Regions from separate parts of the Macrococcus sp. CoH-51_TC_04 genome, predicted to be linked through region 1. Evidence: riboswitches for the same ligand, from Rfam matches in the RefSeq annotation. Region 1 holds a riboswitch; the other holds the start of a gene.
What was found. A riboswitch is a leader RNA that binds a small molecule or an ion and turns the genes downstream of it on or off. The one in region 1 is predicted to bind thiamine pyrophosphate.
Positions count from the first base shown of each region.

Region 2: it holds a riboswitch for thiamine pyrophosphate, as region 1 does, so the genes downstream of both, thiC (phosphomethylpyrimidine synthase ThiC) here and ACZ2V4_RS00835 (ABC transporter substrate-binding protein) in region 1, are expected to answer to the same signal.

Region 1 covers NZ_JBVGOY010000001.1:172,833-179,151, reverse strand. Annotated here, with positions in the region: gene ACZ2V4_RS00840 (thiamine-binding protein) at 1-205, opposite strand, end outside; gene ACZ2V4_RS00835 (ABC transporter substrate-binding protein) at 205-1,206, opposite strand; TPP riboswitch at 1,241-1,339, opposite strand; gene ACZ2V4_RS00830 (2-oxoacid:ferredoxin oxidoreductase subunit beta) at 1,408-2,271, opposite strand; gene ACZ2V4_RS00825 (2-oxoacid:acceptor oxidoreductase subunit alpha) at 2,272-4,005, opposite strand; gene ACZ2V4_RS00820 (TIGR00282 family metallophosphoesterase) at 4,110-4,904, opposite strand; gene ACZ2V4_RS00815 (hypothetical protein) at 5,000-5,182, shown strand; gene rny (ribonuclease Y) at 5,258-6,319, opposite strand, start outside.
Region 2 covers NZ_JBVGOY010000007.1:34-6,352, forward strand. Annotated here, with positions in the region: gene thiC (phosphomethylpyrimidine synthase ThiC) at 104-1,819, opposite strand; TPP riboswitch at 1,884-1,984, opposite strand; gene ACZ2V4_RS07545 (hypothetical protein) at 2,037-2,453, opposite strand; gene ACZ2V4_RS07550 (dihydrolipoamide acetyltransferase family protein) at 2,561-3,868, opposite strand; gene ACZ2V4_RS07555 (alpha-ketoacid dehydrogenase subunit beta) at 3,879-4,910, opposite strand; gene ACZ2V4_RS07560 (thiamine pyrophosphate-dependent dehydrogenase E1 component subunit alpha) at 4,917-5,867, opposite strand; gene lpdA (dihydrolipoyl dehydrogenase) at 5,884-6,319, opposite strand, start outside.

The DNA.
Region 1 (6,319 bases):
CCATTTCACGCATCTCTTTATTCATTAATTCGATTAACTTAAGCAACTCATTCATGTTCCCCTCAATTGATGTTTCAAGCGGATTCACGATGTACTTTAAGTTTGATGCTTCAATCACTTCAATTGCGCGATCAACATATGGAATTACATCTTCACCATTTGGCGTCTTCGGAATAATTTGTATGCTCATTATTGTATCTGCCATTATTTACCCTCCACATATTCATTTGTAAATGCATCTTTAGCAATGAAGTCTTTAGTAATCACTTTGTTATCTTTCATAAACTGTCCAAAATTCTTCCAGATACGTTCTTCCTGATAGCCCCAGTATTTCGCATCATCCTGATATTTAGGTGACAAATATTTTTGTGATGCATATACGAGCTTTTCTTGTTTTTTAAGTTCTGGAACAGACTTCATCAAAATATCTGCACTCTCTTTGTCATGTTTAATTGAATACTCATAACCTTCTTTAAGTGCGGTCATAAATTTCTTAGCTGTCTCACCATTTGATTTTAAATACTTTTCATTTGCAATAACGACAGGTGTGTAATAATCCAGATTTTTATCGTAATCAATTAAATACTGCATATTTACATCGATATTACGTGTTTCTGCTTCGATTCCAGTCCATCCATAATAAACCCATGCGAAATCGATATTCTTCTTAGATGCAGTAAAGAAATCAGTATTTCCCATATTGATAATTTTAGTGTCTTTCACTGATGCTCCGTCTTTTTTCATAACTGCATCAATCATTGGCTGTTCAATCGGTGCACCCCATCCACCGTATGTTTTCCCTGCATAATCTTTCGGTGATTTAATATTCTTATCTTTCAAGCTCATAAATCCACTCGTATTATGCTGGATAATTGCTCCAATCGATTTCACTGGAATGCCTTCAGAACGTGATTGCGTCACTGTTTCCTGTGCACTAATTCCGAACTGAACATCTTTTTTGTTTGCTGCGATAAGCTGATCGGCATTCACTTCACCAGGTGTCTTAATTTCAACATCTAAACCCTGTTTGTCAAAGTAACCTTTCTCTTGTGCTACATATAGTCCTGTATGATTTGTATTCGGCGTCCAGTCCAGCATAATCGTCACTTTTTCTTTCTTATCTTCCTTACCTTTATCGGCTGACTGATCTCCACAGCCTGCTAGTAAAATGACACAACTCGCACTTAACAATAACTTTTTATTCATATTAGCCTCCAAAAAAACACAACCTGATTGCAGGTTGTGTCAGTTGACACTTCCCTACGCTGGTATAATCCAGATCAGGTATATAAGGGTTTAGGACGAATCCAATCTCAGAATAACTCCCCTAGTGTTTAAAAATTTATATTATTTTGTACTGTTTTAGTATAACAGCTTTATTATAAATAAGGTACAGATACTTAGTTTTTATTTGAACTGAGCCATTAAAGCATCAAATTCCTCTTGTTTAATATTTAGATCTGCTTTTGTTAAGTTCTCACTGTAGCCATCAATTTGTGATTCGTACGTCGGTGCATCGGTATCCTGATACACGATACCTGTAACAAGCCCATCTTGTTCGTGTACTGTATTGATCGCCAGCTGTTTATTGGTATGATCATAATCTTCAATATCAGCAAGTTTCGTCAAATTTTCTTTAAACCAGTCATACGTATTTACTTTGTTGTATGTGACACACGGAGAAAATACATTGACGAATGAGAATCCTTTATGATTAACTGCCGCTTCAATAATTGATGTTAAATCTTTTATATCACTAGAAAAGCTTTGTGCGACAAAAGTTGCGCCACTTGCAAGTGCAAGTTCAAGCGGAGAAAGATGCTTCTCAATCGAGCCTTTTGGCGTTGTCTTAGTGACAAATCCATGTGCTGAACTTGGTGATGTCTGTCCTTTAGTCAGTCCATAAATTTGATTATCCATTACAATATACGTGATATCAATATTTCTACGTAGCGCATGAATCGTATGCCCCATACCAATCGCAAAACCATCACCATCTCCACCGGAAGCGATAACTGTAAGCTCCTGGTTTGCCATCTTCACACCTTGTGCCATCGGTAATGCTCGACCATGGATCGAATGCACACCATATGAATTTACGTATCCAGACAGACGTCCAGAACAGCCGATACCTGTTATTAACGCGAGCTGTTCTGGTTCTAAGCCGATGTTCGCACATGCTTTTTGTATCGCCGCTTGTACTGAGAAGTCCCCACAGCCAGGACACCAGTTCGGTTTCACATTATTTCTGAAATCTTTAAATGTTGCCATCTATATTAACTCCTTTAATGTTGCGTTGATTTTCTCTTCAATTTCGTGAGGTAAGTAAGGTGTACCATCATACTTACTCATCTGAATCATCTTACCTTGATGATTCGTATTCATCTTGATAATCTGTCCAAGTTGTCCGTTAAAGTTATGTTCAACAACAATCACTTTCTTCACTTTATCTATCGCTTGCTGAACCTCTTCTGTCGGAAACGGATGAAGTTGTTTCATATGCAGATGGTTTACCTTTCCTTCTACACGATGGATTGCTTCATCAATCGCTCCATACGTTGAAATATAACCAATCACTAACACATCTGCATCTTCATGATACGTATTGTATACAACAGGTTCAGTAATCTTCAGCTGTTCTAATTTACGCATACGTTTTTCCATCTGCTTTGCACGGTTTACGGGAGATTCGCTCGGCTTTCCTTCTTCGTTATGTTCAACACCTGTAACGTGATGGATACCGTTTTTCACACCAGGAATCGTACGTGGTGAAATGCCATTATCTGTTACCGCATAGCGTTTGAAGTATGCTTTATCCTCCGTTGGTTCAACTTCAGTAACAAGTGAACCACGATCAATATTAATCTTATTATAATCAAGTACAGGAACAGTCTGTTTCCCTAAAGAAAGCTGTAAATCACTTAAAATAATAACCGGACATTGATATACTTCCGCTAGATTAAATGCCTCGTTCGTTAAGTAGAAGGCATCTTCAGCAGTTGTTGGTGCAAGGACAATCTTTGGAATCTCGCCATGCGTTCCGTAGATCATCTGCATTAAGTCTGACTGCTCCTGTTTCGTTGGCAATCCTGTAGATGGACCTCCGCGCATCGTATTTACGATGACTAACGGCTGTTCAGTCATACCACTCAGTCCAATCGCTTCCATCATTAACGATAGTCCTGGACCACTTGATGCAGTAAATGCACGTACGCCCGCATAGTTTACGCCTATTGCCATAACTGCTGCAGCTATCTCATCTTCTGTCTGAATTACAGTCCCACCAAAGCGTGGTAATTTATCAATCATATATTCCATAATTTCACTCGCTGGTGTAATTGGGTATGCAGCCATAAAACGTGCTCCACCTGCTAATGCGCCAAGTGAAATTGCTTCATTACCAATCATAAATAAATGTCCTTCTTCGGTTGAAGGTTCTAATTTATAATCCACAGTAAGTTCTGAATGACTTTCAATTTCTGCATAACCTTTGTGTAGCGCTTCTTTATTTAATGTACAGATCTTTTCACCTTTTTTAGCAAACAGGTCATCCACTAAAACTTCGAAGTGCTTTAGGTCAGCGCCTATAAGATTCGCTGTAGCACCGACCGCCACCATATTCTTCATCAATGCCGTACCAAGTTCTTTTGCAATTTCAGTGAATCCCATACTAATAAATGCGCCATTGTAATCCTCTGGTGCAACAGGATCAAACTTACTATCTGCTAGTATTATACCTTCAGCCGTCAGTTCATGATAGTTTAAATCAATCGTCTCCTGATCAAATGCCACAAGTATATCCAGATCATCACTGATAGCATAGACAGGTGTTGTTGATACACGAATCTTATTGTTCGTATGTCCACCTTTAATACGTGATGAGAAATGACGATAACCATATAAATAATAGCCCAGACGATTCAGCGCAGTTGAGAATATCTCTCCAGTACTTTCAATTCCTTCACCTTGCTGACCGCCGACTTTCCAAGAAATTTGTGTCTTCAAAACAATTCCTCCCTAAATTAACTATCTCTAATATAACAGAAAAACCTATGTCTATATAACAGACATAGGTAAATTATATAAAAATCAGTCGAATGGCCGATACGTTATCGACTGAGCGGTTGATCCTCATTGATAAGTATTCTTTCAATTTTCTTTGCTTGACCATTGGATTTAAGTTCTACAAATACACCGCTTAACACACCACGTCCCGTATCTGGAACAACATGTTTAACTGGCATTCCTGTTAAGAAGCGGTGAATGACCTCATCCTTATTAATACCAAGTATCCCATCATAGTAACCTGTCATACCGACATCTGTAATAAAAGCCGTGCCCCTAGGTAAAATACGGTTGTCACTCGTCTGAATATGTGTGTGTGTCCCAACAACGACGCTCGCTCGGCCATCTGTATAATATGCAAATGCACCTTTTTCACTTGTTGTTTCAGCATGAAAGTCTACAAAGATATAATCCGTCTCCTGTTTAGCGATTTCATATAGCGCATCGAACTTCTTAAACGGACAGTCACTCTGCATCATAAATGCTCGCCCTTGTAGATTGATCACAGCAATCTTCTTATCATTAAATTTAATGATTTCCATTCCTTTACCTGGCGCTTCATCAGGAAAGTTTGCTGGACGAATAATCTTATGATCGCTATTTAGCAACTCATAACTATCACGCACGCCATATGTATGGTTACCCATCGTGACACAATCAACTCCGAGCGTCATCATTTCTTTAAATATCTTTTCTGTAATCCCTCTTCCATGCGCAGCATTCTCACCATTGACTATCGTAATATTCGGTCCATACTTCTTTTTAAGCTGTGGTAAGTACTCATCTAACATATTACGCCCAACCGCACCTACAACATCACCGATAAATAATATTCTCATAATTCACTACCTCTACTCTATTTGTCTTTATTATATAGAAAATCATAAATGAATTAAATGATTTTTATTGATACAATCAAAAATGAGGTGATAAAATGCATTTTATCGGAACAGCAGTCACATTGTTCATCGTATTTTTTATTACATATATGATATGTGATCGCATAACGAATTATTTTAGAACAGTAAAACAGCCCCCTAAGTATAAATCAGCACTAGTTGGGGGCATCATTTTCTCGATTGGATTATCTATCATGCAATACTGGTCCACAATGTAAAAAAGATGACTAGAAATATAACATTTCTAGTCATCTTTTTTGATTCTACTCATGTCTGACCGCTCGTGTCACGACCTATTTTGCATATTCAACTGCGCGCATTTCTCGCACAACAGTTACTTTTATATGTCCAGGATATTGAAGCTCTTCTTCAATCTGGTTTTTAATATCTCTTGCGATACGATGTGCTTTTAAATCATCGACTTCTTCAGGCGTCACAATGATTCTAATTTCTCTACCTGCCTGAATCGCAAATGATTTCTCTACACCATCATAGCTTTCAGAAATTTCTTCCAGACGTTCTAAGCGGCGTACATAATTCTCAAGTGTTTCACGTCTGGCACCTGGGCGTGCTGCACTTAATGCATCTGCTGCTGCCACAAGAATAGAAATAATATTGTCTGGTTCCACATCTCCATGATGTGAATGAATTGCGTTAATTACGGTTGGATGTTCACGATATTTCTTCGCAAGATCTACTCCAATTTCAACGTGCGATCCCTCAACTTCATGATCAATCGCTTTTCCAATATCATGTAAAAGTCCCGCACGCTTAGCGAGCGCAACGTCTTGTCCTAGTTCTGCAGCTAACATACCAGAAAGGTGTGCAACTTCTACGGAATGTTTCAGTACATTCTGTCCATAACTCGTACGATATTTCATTCGTCCAAGTATCTTCACGATATCAGGATGCAGATTATGTATACCAAGTTCAAACGTTGCAGCTTCTCCTGCTTCTCGTATGATTTCATCCACAGATTTTCTTGCCTTTTCAACCATTTCTTCAATACGACCTGGATGAATTCTTCCATCAGACACTAAAGATTCAAGCGCTGTTTTCGCAATTTCTCTTCTAATTGGATCAAATCCGGATAAGATGACCGCTTCTGGTGTGTCATCGATGATAAGATCTACACCTGTTAGCGTTTCCAATGTACGAATATTACGACCTTCTCGGCCAATTATTCTACCTTTCATCTCATCATTTGGAAGGTTAATTACAGAAACTGTAGATTCAGAAGTATGTTCAGCAGCCAATCGCTGTACAGTCGTAGCTAGAAGCATTTTCGCTTTTTTATCAATATTCTGCTTTGCTTCCTGCTCTTTCTCTTTTACCATGACTGCAATATCATGCGT
Region 2 (6,319 bases), on a different contig from region 1:
AAAATAGTGTTTTTATTGAGCTCCCTTAGTAAGGGTGCAGTGCCCTGGTATAAGGGTGGTGCTTTTATATATGAATAAACTGCGCTCCGATTCACAGCAAATTCTAAGAGTAAATTTCACTACCTTGTGCTTTGAATTTATCAGCCATTTCCTGCATTCCTTTATCTTTACGTAAATCATGAGAAATACGCATCGAACAGAATTTAGGTCCGCACATACTACAGAAGTGTGCGACTTTCGCCGCTTCAGCAGGTAGTGTTTCATCATGATATTCCTTCGCACGTTCTGGATCTAGTGACAAATTAAACTGATCGATCCAGCGAAATTCAAAGCGTGCCTTACTAATAGCATTATCTCGTTCATCAGCACCTGGTAAGCCTTTCGCAAGATCCGCTGCATGTGCAGCAATCTTATATGTTACAACACCTGTTCTTACATCATCTTTATTCGGTAGTCCGAGATGTTCTTTCGGTGTAACATAGCATAGCATCGCTGTTCCGTATGAACCGATGTTTGCAGCGCCAATCGCTGATGTAATATGGTCATATGCAGGTGCAATATCTGTCGTCAATGGTCCTAACGTATAGAATGGTGCTTCATTACAATAGAAATCTGCAAGTTCCTGATTCTCTTTGATCTTATGAAGCGGCACATGTCCTGGTCCTTCTATCATCACTTGAACGTCATGTGCCCAGGCAACCTTTGTTAGTTCACCAAGCGTCTTCAGTTCCGCCAACTGACTTTCATCGTTCGCATCATAAATTGAACCTGGTCTTAAACCATCACCAAGTGATACAGCAATGTCATAATTCTTTAAGATTTCACAAATTTCTTCAAAGTGTGTGTATAAGAAGCTTTCTTCATGATGAGCTAAACACCACTGTGCCATAATCGAACCTCCACGTGACACGATACCAGTCAGACGATTTACTGTCATCGGCACATACCTTAACAATACACCCGCATGAATTGTAAAGTAGTCTACGCCTTGTTCAGCTTGTTCAATCAACGTATCTCGATACACTTCCCACGTTAAATCTTCAGCAATGCCATCCACTTTTTCTAATGCTTGATAAATAGGTACTGTTCCAACAGGTACCGGTGAATTTCTGAGTAAATATTCACGTGTCGCATGAATATTCTTACCTGTAGATAAATCCATAATCGTATCGGCTCCCCAATGTGTCGCCCACACCATCTTTTCAATCTCATCTTCGATAGATGATGATACTGCAGAGTTTCCGATATTCGCATTAACCTTCACTTTAAAGTTCTTACCAATAATCATCGGTTCAGATTCTGGATGATTAATATTGTTCGGAATAATTGCTCGCCCTCTTGCAATCTCACTACGTACAAATTCAGGGTCGACGTTCTCACGAATCGCGACAAATTTCATCTCTTTCGTAATGATTCCTTGCTTTGCATAATGCATCTGTGTCACGTTTTTGCCATCACGCGCACGTTTTGGATCATACTTAAATGGCGTCTCTACAAACTTATTATGCGTGATATCTTTAAAACCATTATCAACCGCAAGTACTCTGCGTCCTGTATATTGTTCTACATCGTCACGGCTATCAATCCATCGTTCACGTAATTTAGGAATACCGCGCTCAACATCAATATTATATGCATCATCATGATAAACACCACCCGTATCGTAGACAACAACTGGTGCATTGGAAGTAGTGCCTTGATCTGTCACAGTATCGGTTAATGTAATTTCACGGAAAGGTACTTTAATATCCGTATCCTCGCCCTTACCCGCTCTAAAGATTCTCTTACTTGCTGGAAATGACTTCTTCAAATTTACCATACAAAAAAACCTCCTAGTTAGATTCATTACTAGGAGGTGAAGTTTCACGACAAAAAAATATCATAAGTATACACGCTCGCTTCCCTACGCTGGTATTAACCAAACAGGTTCAAAGAGTCAAGGATATTCCTTTCTCAGCTCATAAGAGCTCCCCTAGCAATCGTCTTATTAAGTTGTACACATAAACAATATCACTGATTTGTTCATGTTGCAAATATTAATTAAACCAGCTACGCACGAGCTTCTCTACTTCTTTCGTTTCATCGATCAATGATTTCATCATATCGATATCAGCTTTATCACCAAGAAGATCTTCAACGGCTTTTGTATCCAATACACGTTTCACTGCATCTGCAATGAAAGGCTCTTCTGTATGTGTAGCTTGCGCGTTGCTTGTCTGTTCATTGCTTTCAGTATGCACATCTTCTGCAAATTTCGATTCTAATTGCTTAGGGTTATTAAATGCCTCAATAACCTCCATCAGTGCAATACGCAGATCATTATATTCTTTGATATTCTTAAGATCATTCAAACGTTGTTTCACTTGTTCATTCTGCTTTAAATATTTCACTGATTGAACGGCACCAAAACCAACTGCACCGACAACGATTCCACGTTTAATCCATTTGTTCATCGTAATTCCTCCATTAAGTCAATTACCTTTATTATACGTTAAGTCGCTGAATTATACATCTTTTGTGCATGTTCAAAATAATATAGAGAGGGCTATGCCCTCTCTATCTACAATATCAGCAAATATGGATGCTCGATAAATGTTTTAATACGACTCAAGAATTCCGCTCCATCTGCACCATCTATAACTTGATGATCAATAGTGAGACTCAGAGGTAACATCTTTTTCTCATACGGTTTGCCGTCTTTTAATGCTACTTCACTTTGTAATGAACCAACCCCTAGTATCCCAACTTCCGGTGCGTTAAGTACCGGTGTAAAGTATTCTATACCGCCTGCACCGATATTTGTGATGGTAAATGTTCCATCCTTCATTGCACCTTGAGACAACTCTCCATTTCTCGCCGCAGCAGATAAAGTTTCGATGGCACTTGAAATTTCACCTATAGATTTACTTTCAGCGTTATGGATCACTGGAACCATCAGTCCATCTTCCAGACTTGTTGCAATTCCAATATTCACATCTTTATGATGGTATAACTTCTCATCACTGTAAGTTGCATTCATTCTTGCATCATCTTTAAGTACTAATGCAACGGCTTTTGTAATCAGTGCGGTAACTGTTACTTTAATATCTAATTCATTGTTGCTAACCTCTTTTTTTAACTTCTTATTAAATTTCAGCAACGCATCTGCTTCTACTTTTTGGTGCAACGTTAATTGTGCGGTTGACTGTAAACTATGCATCATGTTGTCAGCAATCGCACGTCTCATATTCGATAATGGCTTGGCTTCTGCCGTTACTTGAGTAGCTTCAGTAGACTCAGTCGTCGAACTTACTTTTACGTGATCAATTGCTTTTTCTATATCCTTCTTTGTAATTCTGCCATTACCGCCAGTCCCTGTAACCTCTTCAATTGAGATGTCATTGCTTTCAGCTATTCTACGGGCAAGTGGGGTAATAAAGATTCGGTTGCTTTCAGAGTTACTTTGTGATGTAGGAGTGTCCTCATCGCGTGCTTTCTTATTCAATTCATCCTCATGACTTCTATTAAAGCTAGGAGATTTCTCGGCCGCATCCTTTATTGCGGCTCTTTCATTCGTTTCTTCACCTGATTCACTTATCGCTTCATCATCAGTCGATTGATTTGAACGTTCAGGAGACTGGTTATCCTCTAATGAGTCTCCAACCAATCCCATCTGTTCTCCAACTTTAGCTCTGCCTCCAGCTTCCACTGTAATTTCTGTTAAAATCCCATCTTCAGGTGCTTCAACATCTAAAGTTAGTTTTTCAGAAGCAATCATACAGACCGCTTCACCCTTTTTCACTTCATCTCCGACTGATTTGTACCACTCATCTATAGTACCTTCTGTCATTGTCATTCCTAATTTCGGCATATTTATTCTTGAACTCATGAATCACACCTCACTTTCTTAAGTCTTGAATTATTTCATCTGCTTCTTCTAGAACACGTTCTTTACTTGGAATATATAGTTTCTCTAAATTTGATGCAAATGGCACTGGTGTCGCAGGTGCAGTAATTACTTTGACAGGTCCGTCTAAATAATCAAAAGCTTTATCGCCGACGACAGCTGAAATACTGTGCCCTGTACTACTCTGAGGATTTGCTTCATCAATCACGATAAGGCGGTTCGTTTTCTTCACGGAGTTAAGTACTGTTTCTTGATCCCATGGAGAAACAGTAACTAAATCAATAACTTCGACTGAAATATCTGCAGCTTCCAGTTCATCTGCAACTTCTAGAGCAATTTGGACCATCTTACCGATTGCAACAATCGACAAGTCTTCTCCTTCTCTAATAATCTTCGCTTTACCAATTTCCACTGTATAATATTCTTCAGGCACATCACCTTTCATGCCATATAAAGTTTTATCTTCAGAAAATACGACGAGGTTATCATCTTCTACTGCAGCTAAAAGTAAGCCTTTCGCATCATAAGGATTTGATGGCACCACAACTTTTATTCCAGGTATCGCACCAAACATTCCGTATAATGATTGACTGTGCTGAGCAGCAGCAGAAGCGCCTGCACCATGAACGGTTCTCAAAGTCATCGGAATCTTAGCTTTGCCACCAAACATATAACGCATCTTTGACCCTTGGTTCAGAAGTGCATCGAACGCATATCCGATGAAATCATTAAACATCAGTTCAACAATCGGTCTCAGCCCTGTAGCTGCTGCACCAACTCCTGCACCCACATAGTTCTGTTCTGCAATTGGTGTATCAATAACCCTCTCACGTCCATACTTACCAACAATACCTTTCGTTAAACCGAATACACCTCCCCAAGCTTCATCGCCTTCAAGATGTTCAATCGTATTCCCACCGGCAACGTCTTCACCTAACAGAATCACTGTATCATCTTTCTCCATCGCTTGATCAATGGCTTCAGTTACTGCAGCCATATAAGTAATTTCTCTACTCATTATTATTCCTCCTTAATCTGCATAAACATCTTCAAGTAAAGATGCTTCATCTGGTAATGGACTATTTTCTGCAAATTCAACCGCTTCTTTTATTAACGCTTTTGCTTCGTCTTCAATTTTTTTGGCTTCCTCTTCAGTAAACCACTGCGCTTCAAGTGCCTTATCTTTAAAAATCGTAATCGGATCTACTTCACGTAATTCATCTTTATCCGATTTATAACTTTGGTTATCTCCTTCAAAATGTCCATAATTTCTATATGTTTTACATTCAATCAATGTTGGGCCTTCACCTGCTTTTGCTCTTTTCACCGCTTCTATCATTTTTTCATTGACAGCAGTTACATCTTTACCATCCACTAGATGACCCGGCATATTATATGCTGACGCTCTTTCTGCAATTGTTTCTGAAGCAGAAGCATAACTATGGGGGGTTGCTTCGCCAAATCCATTATTTTCACAGATAAAGATAACAGGTAAGTTTAAAATCGATGCGAAGTTAAGCCCTTCATGGAAAGTACCTTCGTTAGATGCACCATCTCCAAAGAAACATACTGCAACAGCATCTTGCTTTAACGTTTTTATCGATAATGCTGCACCATTTGCTAATGGGAATCCTGCACCTACAATACCATTTGCACCCAGTATTCCTTTTTCAACTTCAGCAATATGCATAGACCCCCCTTTCCCTTTGTTCAGGCCATCTTTGCGTCCAAATATTTCCGCCATCATTCCGAGAATATCACAGTCTTTTGCAATCGCATGACCATGTCCTCTGTGTGTACTCGTGATGTAGTCATCATCCGTTAATTCTGCACAAGCGCCTACTGCTACTGCTTCTTCACCGGCATACAAGTGAACAAATCCAGGGATTTCCCCTGTTAAGAATATTCTATGCACTTCATCCTCAAATTCACGGATTTCATTCATTTTACGATAAACCCATAATGCTTTTTCTTTTTCCATAATTAACTCCTCCTACTTAAGGTTTATGAATTGCTAAATCAAAATAATCTAGACTCGCTTCTCCAATAGATTCTGAAACTGTTGGATGTGCAAATATTTGATCTTTCATTTCAAATACCGTACCTTCTGATTCTTTCACTGCGAGTATGGTACTGATTAATTCGGTCGCATGCGGACCACAGATGACAGCCCCTAGAATTTCTCCATACTTTTGCTCACTGATAATCTTTACAAAGCCCTGCGTATCGCCATAAGCCATTGCTTTACCATTTCCTGAGAGATCATATTGATAAACATGTGCATCAAAGCCTTGGTTAAGTGCTGTTTCTAAATCCATACCAAATGAAGCTATTTCTGGTGTCGTATAGACACATCGCGGTACTGCGTTACTATCACCAGATTTAAATGGTTCTTTACAGATATGGGCTGCTGCAATGGTACCTTCATGGCTA